3 regions of the Cellulomonas sp. PSBB021 genome follow, and region 1 is predicted to be linked to each of the others. Evidence: predicted binding sites of a transcription regulator. Region 1 holds the regulator's gene; each other region holds the start of a gene.

Region 1 (5,057 bases):
AGCCCGTTCGACTACCCGCGGCAGGGGATCTGCTACGTGGCCCGGCGCCTGCCGCCACCCGGCCGCGAGCCCGCGACCGACGCGCAGCTCGACGAGATCGAGGCGCTCGTGCGCGCGTCCGGCGGCGCGACCCTCGGCCTGTTCTCGTCGCGCCGGGCGGCGAACGCCGCCGCCGAGGCGATGCGCGAGCGTCTCGACGTGCCCGTGCTGCTGCAGGGCGACGACCAGCTGCCCACCCTCGTCGCACGGTTCGCCGCCGACGAGCCGACCTGCCTGTTCGGGACGCTCGCGCTCTGGCAGGGCGTCGACGTCCCCGGCCGGGCGTGCCGGCTCGTCATCATCGACCGGATCCCGTTCCCCCGTCCCGACGACCCCGTTCGCTCCGCCCGTGCCGACGTCGTCGCCCGGTCCGGGGGCAACGGGTTCATGGCCGTCTCCGCGACGCACGCTGCGCTGCTCCTCGCTCAGGGCGCGGGTCGCCTGGTCCGCGGACCGCAGGACAAGGGCGTGGTCGCCGTCCTGGACCCGCGGCTCGCCACCGCCCGGTACGGCGAGTTCCTCGCCCGGTCCATGCCGGCGTTCTGGCGCACGACCGACCGGGACGTCGCGCTCGCCGCGCTGACGCGCCTGCGGGACTCCTGAGCCGGTAGCCTGCCAGGGACGGCCCCGGGCGCGGACGCGCAGGTCATGGGCCCGTCACCCCCGTCCACCGCCATGCCAGGAGGCGCCACGATGTCCGAGCAGATCGCCGAGAGCCTCGCCGACGAGGAGCCCAGCCTCTCCGGCGCCCCGAGCCACCGGCGGACGTCGAAGGTCGCGATCGTCGGCGCCGGCGCCGTCGGCTCGACCATGGCCTACGCGACGCTGATGCGCGGCGCCGCGCGCACCGTCGCGCTCTTCGACATCAACAAGGCGAAGGTCGAGGCCGAGGCGCTCGACCTGGGCCACGGCATCCAGTTCATGTCCATGGCCGAGGTCGTCGGGTCCGACGACATCGCGGTCTGCGCGGACGCGGACGTGGTCGTCTTCACCGCGGGCGCCAAGCAGAAGCCCGGCCAGACGCGCCTGGACCTCGCGGAGGCCACCATCGGGCTCGTCAGGAAGGTCCTGCCCTCGCTCGTCGAGGTCGCGCCGAACGCGGTCTACGTGATGGTGACCAACCCCGTCGACGTCGTGACCTACGCGTCGCTCAAGATCTCCGGCCTGCCGCCCACGCAGCTGTTCGGGTCCGGCACCGTGCTGGACTCCTCCCGGCTGCGGTACCTCATCGCGAAGCACACCGGGGTCGCCGTGCAGAACGTGCACGCGTACATCGCCGGTGAGCACGGCGACTCCGAGCTGCCCCTGTGGAGCTCGGCGTCGATCGGCGCGATCCCCCTCCTCGAGTGGCAGGGCATCGAGGGCGAGGGACCGCTCACCAGCGCGGTGCGCGACGAGATCGCGCGCGAGGTCGTCGAGTCCGCCTACCGGATCATCGAGGGCAAGGGTGCGACGAACTACGCGGTCGCGCTCGCCGGGTCGCGCATCATCGAGGCGATCCTCAAGGACGAGCGCCGGGTCCTGCCCGTCTCCTCGCTCCTGACCGGGTACTACGGCATCGACGACGTCTGCCTGTCCGTGCCGTCGATCGTCGGCTCGCCCGGGGTGCTCGACCGCCTGCCGGTGCCCATGTCCGTCGACGAGCTCTCCGGCCTGCGCTCCTCCGCCCAGGCCGTGCGGGACGTCGCCCGGCGCTTCGGCTTCTGACGGACGACGACGGCCCGCCGCCCGGAGGATCCGGGGGCGGGCCGTCGTCCGTCGTCATGGCGTCTCACTCGGACCAGGTGCGGTCCTCCCAGCGGTCGTCGGCGACGGCAGCATCGTCGGTGCTGTCGGTGCTGTCGGTGCTGTCGGTGCTGCCGGTGCTGTCCGTGCTGCTGGCGTCGCTCGTCTCGTCCGTGCGTGCGCGGTTCGTGCGCTCGTCGTCGGACGGGTGGGCGAGCCGCTGCGCCAGGCGGCGACCGAGCCCCGGTGGCGGGTCGGGCAGTCGGCCGGGCACGGCGCTCACAGGCTCCGCAGCACGCTGACGACGCGACCGAGGATCGTGGCGTCGTCGCCCGGGATGGGCGCGTAGGCGGCGTTGTGGGGCAGGAGCCACACGTGCCCGTCCGCGCGTCGCAGGGTCTTGACGGTCGCCTCGCCGTCGATCATCGCCGCGACGATCTCGCCGTTCTCCGCGACGGGCTGACGCCGCACGACCACCCAGTCGCCGTCGCAGATCGCCGCGTCGACCATCGAGTCGCCGCTGACCTTGAGCATGAAGAGCTCGCCCTCTCCGACCAGCTGGCGCGGCAGGGGGAACACGTCCTCGACCACCTGCTCGGCGAGGATCGGGCCGCCGGCGGCGATCCGCCCGACGAGCGGGACGTACGCGGGCGCCGAGAGCTGCTCCTCGCCCCCGTCCCCGAGCGACACCTGCGAGGGGGTGTCCTGGCCGCCCCACTGCGGGACGCCGCGCGAGTCGTCCGGGTGCACGACCTCGATCGCCCGCGGGCGCTTGGGGTCACGCCGCAGGTACCCCTTGCGCTCGAGCGCCGTGAGCTGGTGCTTCACGCTGGACGGGCTCGTCAGCCCGACAGCCTCGCCGATCTCGCGCATGCTCGGCGGGTAGCCGCGCGTCTCGACCGAGACGCGGATCGTCTGCAGGACCAGGCGCTGACGCGCCGTCAGACCGTCCGGGCCCGGGGGGGTCTCGGGCAGCTCGTGCACCGTACCCAGCCGTCCCTCGCCGCCGACGGAGCCGCCGGTGGCGTCGCCCCCGGTGGGCTGCTGCCCGGTCACGTCCTCGGTTCGCTGGTCCGTCACGTCCACCCCTCCAGTCCGCCCTGCCACCGACCGCCGTCGGCCGGCCTCTCCGGGGCGTCGTCGGTCCGCCGCCCGGTGCGCACCGCCGGATGGCGTCCCCGGCGGTGAAGGCCCTGGTCCACGGCCTCGTCGCGGGGGATGTCAGTGGTCGGTGGTGCGCTGTTCCTCGGCAGGAAGCCTACGCAGGTGGACGGGCGATATCAAACATCTGTTCGACATCTCTGGACGCGTGTCGCAGGCCTCTGGTAGAACTTCGTACAGACGTACGACGAACACGTGTATGACGAACGCGCGTACGACGCGCGGGAGTCGCGGTAGGCGCACCGGCGGCACGATCGGCCGGACGCGTGGCGCGGTGGACGGATGTCAGGGAGAGGGAGAGCGATGAGCGCGATGGTGATCGGACCCGACATGATCGGTGCGGGTCGTCGAGCAGGTCGTCCGGCACGGGCCTCCCGCGAGCGTGCCGCGGCTCTGGCCGCGCCGACGGCGGGCCGCTCCGCGGACGAGGCGCCGCTGCGGCTGACGCGCCGCGGGCGTGCGGTCGTCACGGTCCTCGCGCTCGCCCTCTCCGGCATGGCGTTCGTGCTGGGGTCGCACGCCGCGGCGGGTGCCACCTCGGACGCGACGGTCGAGCGTTACGTCGTGCGCACCGGGGACACGCTGTGGGACATCGCCGCCTCCTCTCGTGCGGCGGGCGAGTCGGTGCAGCACCAGGTCCGCGAGCTGGTCCGGGTCAACGGCATGTCGGGCACACACGTCGACGCCGGTCAGGAGCTCGTCGTCCCACACGGCTGAGCCGCGGGCCCTCGCGGGCCACTGCCTTGCGGCAGGGGGAGGCGTGGCCTACGGTCGCGTGGGCGACGCGCGCGAGCGCGGCCCGACGACAGCGATGCAGCAGGAGGCTCCAGGGTGCACTGCCCGTTCTGCCGGCACCCGGACTCCCGGGTGGTCGACTCCCGCACCTCGGACGACGGCGCGTCGATCCGCCGTCGCCGTCAGTGCCCGTCGTGCAATCGCCGGTTCACCACGGTGGAGACGACCAGCCTGTCGGTCGTGAAGCGCTCGGGTGCCACGGAGCCGTTCAGCCGGGACAAGATCGCCGGGGGCGTGCGCAAGGCATGCCAAGGCCGGCCGGTGAGCGAGGACGATCTCGCGCTGCTCGCCCAGAAGGTCGAGGAGACGCTGCGCTCGTCCGGGTCCGCGGAGATCGACGCCTACGAGATCGGCCTGGCGATTCTCGGGCCGCTGCGCGAGCTCGACGAGGTTGCCTACCTGCGGTTCGCCAGCGTGTACCAGGCGTTCGACTCGCTCGAGGACTTCGAGGCCGCGATCACCGTGCTCCGGGCGGAGCGTGACGACCGCGACCGGGGCGCTCGCGACGAGGCTCCGGACGCAGCAGCGCCGGGCGTCGCGACGCCCGACACCGCAGCAGCCGACACCGCAGTAGCCGACACCACAGAAGCCGGCACCGAGGCACCCGATGCCGCAGTCGCGGACTCCGGAGCGCAGCCGGCCGGGTCGGCTCCCGGAGCGGGCGGAGCCGGCTGACCGGTCCCGGCGGAAGCCGAGGGGCTGCTGCGAGGGATGACAGTGGTCCGGCGCGGGCTGCTCGTCGGCCCGGGTCGGTGGGGCACGTGCCGGGGGGCCGTCGGCCGCGGGTTACGGTCGAGCCATGCTCCCTCACGACCTGTTCCACCTGCGCACGCCCGGATCCGTCGCCCTCGTCCCCGACGGGTCGGCGGCCGTCGTCGCTCTCTCGCAGCCCGACGAGGAGGCGGACGAGTACCGCGGTGGCCTCTGGCTGGTGCCGCTCGACGGCTCGGCGCCGCGCGTCCTCACGCGCGGCCACGCGGACTCCGCGCCTGACGTCTCACCCGACGGTCGTTGGGTCGTGTTCGTGCGGTCCACCACGGGCGACAAGCCGCAGCTGTACGTGGTCGAGACGAGCGGGGGAGAGCCGTTCCGGGTCACCGACCAGCCTCTGGGGGCGGGCCAGCCGCGGTTCTCGCCCGACGGCCGGCGCATCGCGTACGTCGCGCGCGTGCCGGACGAGGGCCGGTACGCAGCGGACGGTGACGCGGGTGCCGAGCGGCCCCGGCTGATCACGCAGCTGCGCAACCGTGCCGACGGGCTCGGGCACCTGCGTGACCGCGTCCGCCAGGTGTTCGTCCTCGAGGTGCCGGACGCCTCGGGCTCCACCGTCCATGTCC
Region 2 (5,057 bases), 290 kb from region 1:
GGGTCGGGAAGGCCCAGGAGCCGGCGCGGACGCCGGTGCGGCCAGGCTGACCTGGCTCTTTGGTGGGATGAATCGGTCGTCGTACACTCGACGGGCGCTGTCGTCCCGGACCTGGGACGACGAGGCGCGCCCGACGAGTTCTCGACGAACTCCCGTCCCCGAGGAGCTGCTCCGCGTGAGCGCGTGGAACCTGACCGAGCGCCGTGCCGTCGACCTGTCCCTGGTCGCCAGCGCGCTCTGTCGCCGCGCACGCAGCTGGTGAGCCCGGCCCGCCCGGCCTGACCCTTCCTCGCGTCGGCGTCACGCCCGCGCTCCGCACCGACCTCCTGCGTCGGTCGTCCCCGCCGCGCCCTCGCGGCCCGCGCACCTTCGTCGGGCTCCGCCCGTCCCCGGTGCCGTCCCTCTGATCGCGGCACGACGCGCGTCGTCGTGCGCCCTCGAAAGGTCTCCACGTGTCCGACACGTCCACCCCTCCGACCGCCCGCACGCGGCGGCGGTTCCCCTCCTTCACCGTCCAGGTGGTGCTCGGCCTCGCCCTCGGCGTGCTGCTCGGCTGGGTCGCCCTCCGGCTGGGCCCCGTCGCCGACGGCTCCGAGAACTGGCTGACGACCACGCTCGACACCATCGGGTCGTCGTTCGTCACCCTGCTCAAGGCGATCGTCCCGCCGCTCGTCTTCCTCGCCATCGTCGCGTCCATCGCGAACCTGCGGCACGTCACCAACGCCGCCCGCCTCGCGGGCCAGACGCTGCTGTGGTTCGCCATCACCGCCGCGATCTCGGTCGCCGTGGGCATCGGCCTCGGGCTGCTGTTCCAGCCCGGCGCGCGCTCCACCCTCGACCCCAGCACCGGCAGCGAGCCCACCAGGACCGGCTCCTGGATCGACTTCCTCAACGGTCTGATCCCGGGGAACTTCCTCGGTCTCGGCGCCTCGACCCAGGTCGAGGACGGCACCGCGAGCACGTCGATCTCGTTCAACGTGCTGCAGATCGTCGTCGTCGCGCTCGTCGTCGGCATCGCCGCGCTGCGCACCGGCAAGGCGGCCGAGCCGTTCCTCGCGTTCAACCGGTCCGCGCTCGCCGTGGTCCAGAAGGTCCTGTGGTGGGTCATCCGCCTCGCGCCGCTCGGGACCCTCGGCCTCATCGGCAAGGCCGTCGCCACCTACGGGTGGGACCTGCTCTCGCCGCTCGCCACCTACGCCGCCGCGATCTACACCGGCCTGCTCGTCGTGCTGCTCGTCGTGTACCCCGTGATCCTGCGGGCGCACGGGCTGCACGTGCTGTCGTTCTTCCGCGGCGCGTGGCCCGCGATCCAGCTCGCGTTCGTCTCGCGGTCATCGGTCGGCACGCTGCCCGTGACGCAGCGCGTCACCGAGCGGAACCTCGGCGTGCCGTCCTCGTACGCGTCGTTCGCCGTGCCGCTCGGCGCGACGACCAAGATGGACGGTTGCGCCTCGATCTACCCGGCCATCTCCGCGATCTTCGTCGCCCAGATCTTCGGGATCGACCTGTCCGTCACGGACTACCTGCTCATCGCGTTCGTGTCCGTCGTCGGGTCCGCGGCCACCGCCGGTCTCACCGGCGCGGTCGTCATGCTCACGCTCACGCTCTCGACCCTGGGGCTGCCGCTCGCCGGCGTCGGGCTGCTGCTCGCGATCGACCCGATCCTCGACATGGGCCGCACCGCCGTGAACGTCGCAGGCCAGGCGCTCGTGCCGACCGTCGTCGCACGGCGCGAGGGCATCCTCGACCTCGAGCGGTACCGGTCCGCGTCGGTGGAGGACCTGTTCTCCGACGACGAGCCCGTGACGGTCGTCGAGGCGCAGGACCCGGCCGCGAGCCGTGAGCCGGTCGCGGTGGGCTGATGCCGGCCTTCCGGGCGTCTGCGCACCACGAAGGGCCCCGATCGCCTGCGGGCGGTCGGGGCCCTTCGTGGTGCGCGGGGTGACGCCTGGTGCGACAGCCCGTCCACAGATGTCGCGCCGAGGCCTTGCGGGTGCGTGCCGGATGGAACACTTGTTCGAGGAGTGGGGAGGAGGTGAGTCCGGTGCGGGAGACATCGGTGCCGATGCGCGCGTCCATGCCCGGCCGCACCCTGGTCGAGTGGCCGGCCCATCCGCCGGTGTTCCCGCGACCCGGGGCGACCGCGTCCGAGCTCGCGGCGCTCCTGGAGGCCATGCAGGCGGGCGATGCCGACGACGTCGCGCTCCTCGAGCAGGTCGTCGGGTGGCAGCAGCTCGTCGGGGTGGCCCTCGCCGCGCAGGCGCGCGCCGTCCGCGAACTCGTCGCGCGCGGGTACGACGCGACAGGCGTGCTCGCCGACGAGATCGCCTCGGCGCTAGCGAGCACTCGCACCGCCGCGCAGGTGCTCGTCTCACGAGCCGCGGGCCTCGGTGAGCTCCCCGCCGTCGAGACCGCGCTGCGTGACGGTGCGATGGACTCGCGCAAGGTCGACGCCGTCCTCGACGAGCTCGCCGCGCTCGTCGTCGGCACCGACGCGCTGCCCGACGTGGCGGCTGTCGACGCCGCAGCGAACGCGGTGGCGCAGATCGCGGCCGAGAGGGCCGGCGACCTCACGCCGACGCAGCTGCGGCGTGTCGTACGGCGCGAGGTCATCGCCGTCGACCCCGCCGCGGCGCGCGAACGGTCGCGCCGGGCCGTCGAGCAGCGGCGCGTCGAGACCGGGTGGGCGCCGGACGGCATGGCCTGGGTGTCGGCCTTCGTGCCTGCGCCGGACGCCATGCTCGTGAAGGCCGTGCTCGACGCGGCGACCGAGCCCGTCGACGCCCACGACCACCGCACACGCGACCAGCGACGCGCCGACGTGCTCGTGTCGATCTTCCGGACGATCGCCGACCAGGGGGCCCTCCCGTGCGGGACGTCCGTGCCCGGCAGGCGCGGCGCGCGTCCGCAGGTCCAGGTGACCGTCGCGGCCTCGACGCTGCTCGGCCTCGACGAGAACCCCGCCGAGCTCGCCGGGTACGGGCCGCTGCCCGCCGATGTCGCACGCCAGGTCGCGCAGGACGCCACCTGGCGACGCCTGCTGACCGACCCCCTGGACGGGACGCTCGTCGAACGGTCCACCCGCGCGTACCGGCCGGGCCGCGTGCTCGGCGGGCACGTCTCGGCGCGCGACCAGACCTGCACGTTCCCCGGCTGCGTCCGCCCGGCCGCCTCGTGCGAGCTCGACCACGTCGAGCCTTGGCGCGAGGCGCCGGCCGCCGCGGCGGCGAGCGGGGACCCGCCGCAGACCCGCGCCGACAACCTCCAACCGCTCTGCAAGGGGCACCATGACCTCAAGACGAAAGGTCTGTGGAAGGCGCGGCGCAGTGTTCCGGACGGCGGCGTCGAGTGGACATCGCACCTCGGTGTCCGGTACCTGGTGCGACCGCAGCCCGTCCTGTCCGCCCCCACCTCGCCGCAAGCGGGTCGGTCGCGCGTCGCGCGAGTCCGCGACGACGCTGCGCCCTAGGGCGTGTCTCCTAACTCTGAGGTGAGGTGCCTGTCAGACTCGCGGTCGTGAGTCGGTTCCGGGTGTTGACGGATGAGCAGTGGGCGCGGATCGAGCCGTTGCTGCCCTCGAACGTGGGCAAGGTGGGTCGTCCGTTCGGTGATCACCGCACGGTGGTCGAGGGCATCGCCTACCGGTACCGGACCGGGATCCCGTGGCGGGACCTGCCTCGTGAGGCGTTCGGGCCGTGGCAGACAGTGTGGAAGCGGCACAAGCGGTTCGCCGACGACGGGACGTGGGACCGGGTCTGGGCTCAGCTGCTGGCCGAGGCCGACGCCGTCGGGCAGATCGACTGGACGGTGTCGGTGGACTCCACGATCAATCGGGCTCACCAGCACGCGACGAACACGACCCGCCCCGAGCAGGACACAGGGGGCTTCGTCGAATCACAAGAACCCGCGTGGCGACGCCGTCCACAGTGAACCTGCAGGTCACGGCATCGGACGGTCGCGTGGCGGGTTGACCAGCAAGATCCATCACGCCGTCGACGGTCGTGGCCGCCCGCTGGCTGTGGTGGTGACCCCGGGTCAGTCGCACGACGGGCGCGCGCTCGAGGCCGTCCTGGCCGACATCCGGGTCCCGCGCGTCGGTGCCGGGCGCCCGCGCACGAGGCCGGACGTCGTGCTCGGAGACAAGGCGTACTCCTCGCGCGGCACCCGGTCCATGCTGCGCCGACGCGGGATCACGGCCGTCATCCCCGAACCGTCCGACCAGCAGGCCAACCGCAAACGTCGCGGCGCCCGAGGCGGACGGCCGCCGAACTTCGACCGCGAGACCTACAAGAAGCGCAACGTCGTCGAGCGCTCGTTCAACCTGCTCAAGCAGTGGCGCGGACTGGCCACCCGCTACGACAAGCACGCCACCATCTACCGCGCAGGCGCCGTCCTGGCCGCCATCATCACCTGGCTACGCAGTTAGGAGACACGCCCTAGACCGGGACGAGGTCCTTCCAGCGCCGTCGGGACGACCGGTGGTGCTCGGCGAGCAGGTCCGGCGACGGGCGCAGCTCGATCGGGACGCGGACGGGAGCGGCGTCCAGCTGACGCAGTGAGGGGTAGCGCGAGAGAAGGGGAGGTGCCACGACCGAGTGCCACGACTCGGGGTCGATCGTCACCAGGAGCCGGTCGAACAGGCGGTGCACGTCCGCGCGGAGCAGCAGCCCTCCGTCGACGTGGTGCTCGCCGTGGTCGGCGTACGAGTACAGGTGTGCCGCGTCGAGCACCTCGCGTGGCTGCGTGCCGGTGATCGCGCACGTCGTGCCGAACCTGTCGAACATCGCGTCGCGGAACCTCTGCTGACCGACCCGCTGTCGTGCGACCGCCTCGACGTGACCGCCGGGCAGGTCGCGTGACTCGACCAGGATGTCCAGCTGCAGCGCCCCCTCGACACCGCTGTGGAAGGCCAGCATCTCGATCGTCGGAACCGGGTCGAGCCGGCGGATCGCGTTCTGCCTGTCTCGTCCCGCGTACAGCGACTCGAGGGCCTTGACCGGCGCAGGGGAGCTCAGGCTCGTCCACCATGTCGAGTAGTCCGCGACGTACAGGGTCAC
Region 3 (5,057 bases), 140 kb from region 1:
GCAGTCGCTCACGCGCAACCCGCTGGCCGACCCGTACCTGCTCGGGCTCTCGTCGGGCGCGTCGCTCGGGGCGGTCGCCGTGCTCGTCGTCGGCGTGTCGCTCCTGCTGCCCGTCGCCGCGTTCGCCGGTGCGGTCGCCGCGCTCGTCGCGACCCTGACGCTCGCGCGCACCGCCGGGTCCGTCACCCCCACGCGCGCCGTGCTCGCGGGGCTCGCCGTGTCCCAGCTCGCGGCCGCGGGCACGTCGTTCGTCATCTTCTGGACCGCGACCGGGGACTCCTACCGCGAGATCCTGTCCTGGCTCCTCGGGTCGCTCGCGGGCGCCACGTGGCCGTCGGTCGCCATCGCCGGCAGCGCGCTGCTCGTGGTCGGGTCCGTGCTGATGGTCGTCGGCGGCCGCCTCGACGCGTTCGCGTTCGGCGACACCGCCGCCGCCGCGCTCGGCATCGACGTCGACCGCACGCGGTGGACGCTCATGACGCTCGTCGCGCTGCTCACCGGTGCGATGGTCGCCGTGAGCGGCGCCATCGGGTTCGTCGGGCTGATCCTGCCGCACGCCGTGTCCGTGCTCACCGGCCCCACGCACCGCCGCCTGCTGCCCGTCGCCGCGCTCACGGGCGCGACGTTCCTCGTCTGGGCCGACACGCTCGCCCGGACCGTCTTCGCGCCGCGCGAGCTGCCCGTGGGCATCGTCACCGCGATGGTCGGCGTGCCCGTGTTCGCCGTGCTGCTGCGGCGGGGACGGGGGACGGCGTGGAGCTGACGATCTCCGGGGTCGGTGTCCGGCTCGGCGGGCGGTGGGTGGTCGACGGGGTCGACGCGACTCCCCCGGCCGGTGCGCTCACCGGGCTGCTCGGGCCGAACGGTGCCGGCAAGACGACGCTGCTGCGGCTCGTGGCGGGCCTGCTGCCGCCCGATGCGGGAGCGGTCCTCGTCCCCGCTGCGCCCGGGTCGTCGGAGCGCACGTCGTCGGACCGCACGTCGGCCGACCGCTCGTCGTCGGACGGTGCTCCGGGGGCTCGCCGCACGCCCGTGCACACGCTGGACCGGCGCCTGCGCGCCCGGCGCGTCGCGCTGCTCGAGCAGGAGTCCAGCGCGACGGTGCCGCTCACCGTGCGCGAGGTCGTCGCGCTCGGCCGCATCCCCTACCGCTCGCTGTGGGGCACGGACCCCGACGACGGCGCGGTGCTGCGTGCGCTGCGGGCCGCGAGCGCCGCGCACCTGGTGGACCGCACGTGGTCCACGCTGTCCGGCGGCGAACGGCAGCGCGTGCACGTCGCGCGGGCGCTCGCGCAGGAGCCCGAGCTGCTGCTGCTCGACGAGCCGACCAACCACCTCGACGTGTCCGCGCAGCTCGCGCTGCTCGCGTTCGTCCGGGACCTGGGCGTCACGACCGTCGCCGCGCTGCACGACCTCAACCTCGCCGCGGCGTTCTGCGCGCACGTGCTCGTGCTCGCCGACGGACGCCTGGTCGCCGCGGGCCCGCCGGCCGACGTGCTCACGCCGCCGCTGCTGCGCGAGGTGTACGGCGTCGACGCGGACGTCCTGGTGCACCCGCGCACGGGCCGGCCCGTCATCGCACTCACCGGGCGCGCGTGACGCCCGGCGCCGGGCCGGGGACAATGGCCGCCATGGCGCTCTGGATGACCGGCGACGCGGCCGCGGACCAGCTACTCGACTCCGACCCCTTCGCGCTGCTGATCGGAATGCTCCTCGACCAGCAGTACCCGATGGAGGCGGCGTTCGCGGGTCCCGCGAAGATCCTCGACCGGCTCGGCACGCTGTCGCCCGAGGCTGTCGCGCACGCCGACCCCGACGAGTTCGCGGCCCTGTGTGCGACTCCCCCGGCGGTGCACCGCTACCCCGGCTCGATGGCCGGGCGCATCCAGGCCGTCGCGCGTGCGGTTGTCGACGAGTACGACGGCGACGTGACCCGCATCTGGACGGACGGCGACCCCGACGGCGCGACGGTGCTCAAGCGGCTGCGTGCGCTGCCCGGGTTCGGCGAGCAGAAGGCCCGGATCTTCCTCGCGCTGCTCGGCAAGCAGCGCGGCGTGCAGCCCGCCGGCTGGCGGGAGGCGGCCGGCGCCTACGGCGAGGACGGTTCGCGGCGGTCGATCGCCGACGTGACCGACGCGGTCTCGCTCGGCCAGGTGCGGGAGACGAAGAAGGCCGCGAAGGCGGCTGCGAAGGCTCGCTGACGCCACGCAGGCTCGGTCCTCCACGTCGTCCGGTCTGTGGACGACGATGTCCGGCTCGTCCCGATGCGCGTAGTATCGAACACGTGTTCGAGAGCGGTGGTGTCGAGGCGGGCCGGTCCGCCGACCGCGCCGTCGTGCCCTCGAACTTCCGTCCCGACGAAGACGGGGAGGCGCTCCTCGCGACGCTCGAGTCGGTGGTCGCGCTGCTCGCGGAGGCGAGCGTCCGGTCGCGCGGCGCAGCAGCCTGGGCCCCTGCGGTGCGGGCCCGGGTGCTGCGGGTGCTGGACCACGTGCCGGGTCTCGTCGCGACGCTGCGCTCCCCCGTGCTCGTCGCGCAGCGCGACTCCGCGGCGGCCGTCGGGGCGAGCGGGCCTTCCTCGACACGCGCGCCCGGCTCACCGGAACGTCGCGGTTCCACGCGGCGCGTGAGGTCGGCACCGCGCAGGCGCTCGCCGAGCTCGACCAGGTGCGTGAGGCCGTCGGCCGCAACGTCATGCCCGTGGGCCACGCGGACGTGCTCGCGCGCACGATGCACGACGCGAGCGAGACCGTCGCCGCCGTGCTCCGCGAGGGAGCGACGCAGTCGCAGGTCGTGGAGCTCGCTCGGGGCACGGAGGTCCGGGAGTTCGCGCGCTCGCTCGCGGCCCTGGTGGCCTCGCACGACCACGACCGCCTTCAGGACGCCCGCTCCGCCGCGCGACGCGCGCGGTTCCTGCACGTGACCCACCACCCGGACGGCACCTTCCTCAAGGGGCGGCTCGACCCGGTGAGCGGCGAGATCCTCGCACGCGCCCTCGACGCGACCGGCCACCGCGAGGACGACGAGCGCACCCACGAGCAGGCCCGCGCGGACGCCCTGGCCGCTCTCGCCCAGCACGCCCTGCGCTCCGACGTCCGCCCGGCGCCCGGCGGTGACGAGCCCGGCCCGGGGGCCCACGGCGACGGACCCGGCCCGGACGCTCGCGGCGGCGGGCACGGTCCCACCACCCGCGACGGGGAGACGGTCCGCGGGACGGCGAGCGCCCCGGTGGCCCAGGTCAGCCTCCTCGTCCCGGCGGCGACCTGGGACGAGGTCCGGCGGCGGCTCGCGCACCGCGCAGGACCCGGCGGCCGGGCAACAGGTCCCGACGCGGACGGCTCCGCCACCGGAACCGCACCGCCGCAGTCGGTCCTCCCGGACGTCCCGGTGCCGGCGGCCACGACCGAGGACGGCACCGTCCTGAGCCGCTCCGAGCTCGCCGCGGCGTTGTGCGACTGCGCGATGACGCGCGTCGTGATGGACGCGCGAGGGCTGCCGCTGGACGTCGGTCGGACCCGCCGGATGTTCACCCCGGCCCAACGCACCGCGGTGGTCACGCGCGACCGGATGTGCGCGTGGAACGGGTGTGCCGTCGTGCCGCGGTTCTGCGAGGTCCACCACATGCGCTGGTGGCACCGCGACGGCGGGCGCTCCGATCTCGAGAACGCCGTGCTGCTGTGCAGCCACCATCACCACCACGTGCACGAGCAGGACCCGACGGTCGACCGGCGGACCCACCCGCCCGGCGAGGGACCGGCGGGCGAGGTCGGCCCGTCCGCGGGCCTGGCCCCACCCGCCCGGTACGAGTTCCGTGAGCGTTCAGGCGAGCCGGTCAACGCACCCGCGTCACGCGACGACCGGGCGCGGACGTGACGCAGGGCCACCGGCCCGGTAGCGGACGTGACGCCGGGCCACCGGCCCGGCCGCGGGCGTCGGACGTCGGGGTCGGCTCGGGGACCCGCGGCGCCGTGGCGTCAGCTCGGGTCGGACTCGGGCCGGGCGTCGAGGGCGTCCTTCCAGCCCTGGGCGTAGGCCTCGGCGCTGCCCTGGCGGAACATGTCCTGTTCCCCCGTGCGCACGAGCACCCGGGCGCCGGGGCCGTCATCGTCGAACACGTGCGCGGCCAGGCCGCGGACGATCGCGAGCGGGCGGCCCGCCGCCTTGCCCTTGACGAGCTCGGCGGCGGCCGCGACCTCGTCGGCCACAGCCGTCACGGTCATGGTCAGCGGACGGCCGAACGAGTCGGACTCGCCCCGCAGGTCGTCCAGGACCCGCACGCCCGCGGCGCCGATCGTGATGTCGGTGACGCCGTCGCGCCACGGCCGCCCGGCGGTGTCGGTCATGAGCACCCCGACCCGCACGCCGAACGCCGCCGCGATCCCGGCGCGCAGCGTACGGGCGCTCGCGTCGGGGTCGAGGGGCAGCAGCAGGACCGTGCCCTCGGGGGTGTTGCTCGCGTCCACCCCGGCGGCGGCCATGACGAGCCCGAGCCGGTTCTCGACGATCCGCGTGACACCGGTCGCGTGCTCGCGCGTCGCGACCACCCGCACGGTCTCGGCCGTGATCGCCTGCTCGCGGTCGTCGGCCGCGACGACGCGCCCCTCGGCCTTGGAGACGACCTTCGAGGTCAGCACCAGCAGGTCCCCGTCCGCGAGCGCACGGTCGGGGTGGGCGGCGGCGTCGTCGCGCAGGAGGCCGACGAGCAGGCCGACGAGGTCGTCGCCCGGGACGATCTCCCGCAGGCCCGCGGGAGCCCACACCCGCAGCTCGTCCATGGTCACCGCGGGTTCACCGCACCAGCTTCGGCAGCACGTGCTCACCGAACACGTCGATCCACTCGCGCTGGTTGCGGCCCACGTTGTGCAGGTAGATGCGGTCGAAGCCGAGGTCGACGTACTTCTGGATCGCGGCGCGGTGCACGTCGGGGTCGGCGGAGATCACCATGCGGCCCTCGAAGTCCTCGGGACGCACGAGCCGCGCCATCTGCTCGAGCTCGAACGGCGAGCGGATGTCGGCCTTGGGGAACTTCATGCCCCCGTTGGGCCACTCGTGCATCG

Evidence for each region. Region 1 encodes LexA, which represses DNA repair genes until DNA is damaged. Its sites were predicted from a motif close to TCGAACANNTGTTCGA; they were not measured.
Region 2: the regulator LexA is predicted to act here: its motif matches at 2,006-2,021, upstream of CBP52_RS01850 (HNH endonuclease signature motif containing protein).
Region 3: the regulator LexA is predicted to act here: its motif matches at 2,277-2,292, upstream of CBP52_RS02590 (DUF222 domain-containing protein).

Annotation. Positions count from the first base shown of each region.
Region 1 is NZ_CP021430.1:707,797-712,853, forward strand. It holds gene CBP52_RS03195 (ATP-dependent DNA helicase) at 1-642, shown strand, start outside; gene CBP52_RS03200 (L-lactate dehydrogenase) at 733-1,746, shown strand; gene CBP52_RS03205 (hypothetical protein) at 1,811-2,038, opposite strand; gene lexA (transcriptional repressor LexA) at 2,044-2,757, opposite strand; gene CBP52_RS03215 (LysM peptidoglycan-binding domain-containing protein) at 3,229-3,642, shown strand; partial or broken gene nrdR (transcriptional regulator NrdR) at 3,757-4,242, shown strand; gene CBP52_RS03225 (S9 family peptidase) at 4,520-5,057, shown strand, end outside.
Region 2 is NZ_CP021430.1:415,361-420,417, forward strand. It holds gene CBP52_RS01840 (amino acid permease) at 1-50, shown strand, start outside; gene CBP52_RS01845 (dicarboxylate/amino acid:cation symporter) at 453-1,862, shown strand; gene CBP52_RS01850 (HNH endonuclease signature motif containing protein) at 2,045-3,469, shown strand; one part of gene CBP52_RS01855 (IS5 family transposase) at 3,517-3,879, shown strand; one part of gene CBP52_RS01855 (IS5 family transposase) at 3,881-4,426, shown strand; gene CBP52_RS01860 (HNH endonuclease) at 4,437-5,057, opposite strand, start outside.
Region 3 is NZ_CP021430.1:568,102-573,158, reverse strand. It holds gene CBP52_RS02605 (putative F420-0 ABC transporter permease subunit) at 1-763, shown strand, start outside; gene CBP52_RS02600 (ATP-binding cassette domain-containing protein) at 754-1,599, shown strand; gene CBP52_RS02595 (HhH-GPD-type base excision DNA repair protein) at 1,632-2,201, shown strand; gene CBP52_RS02590 (DUF222 domain-containing protein) at 2,446-3,873, shown strand; gene cofE (coenzyme F420-0:L-glutamate ligase) at 3,975-4,775, opposite strand; gene CBP52_RS02580 (TIGR03557 family F420-dependent LLM class oxidoreductase) at 4,789-5,057, opposite strand, start outside.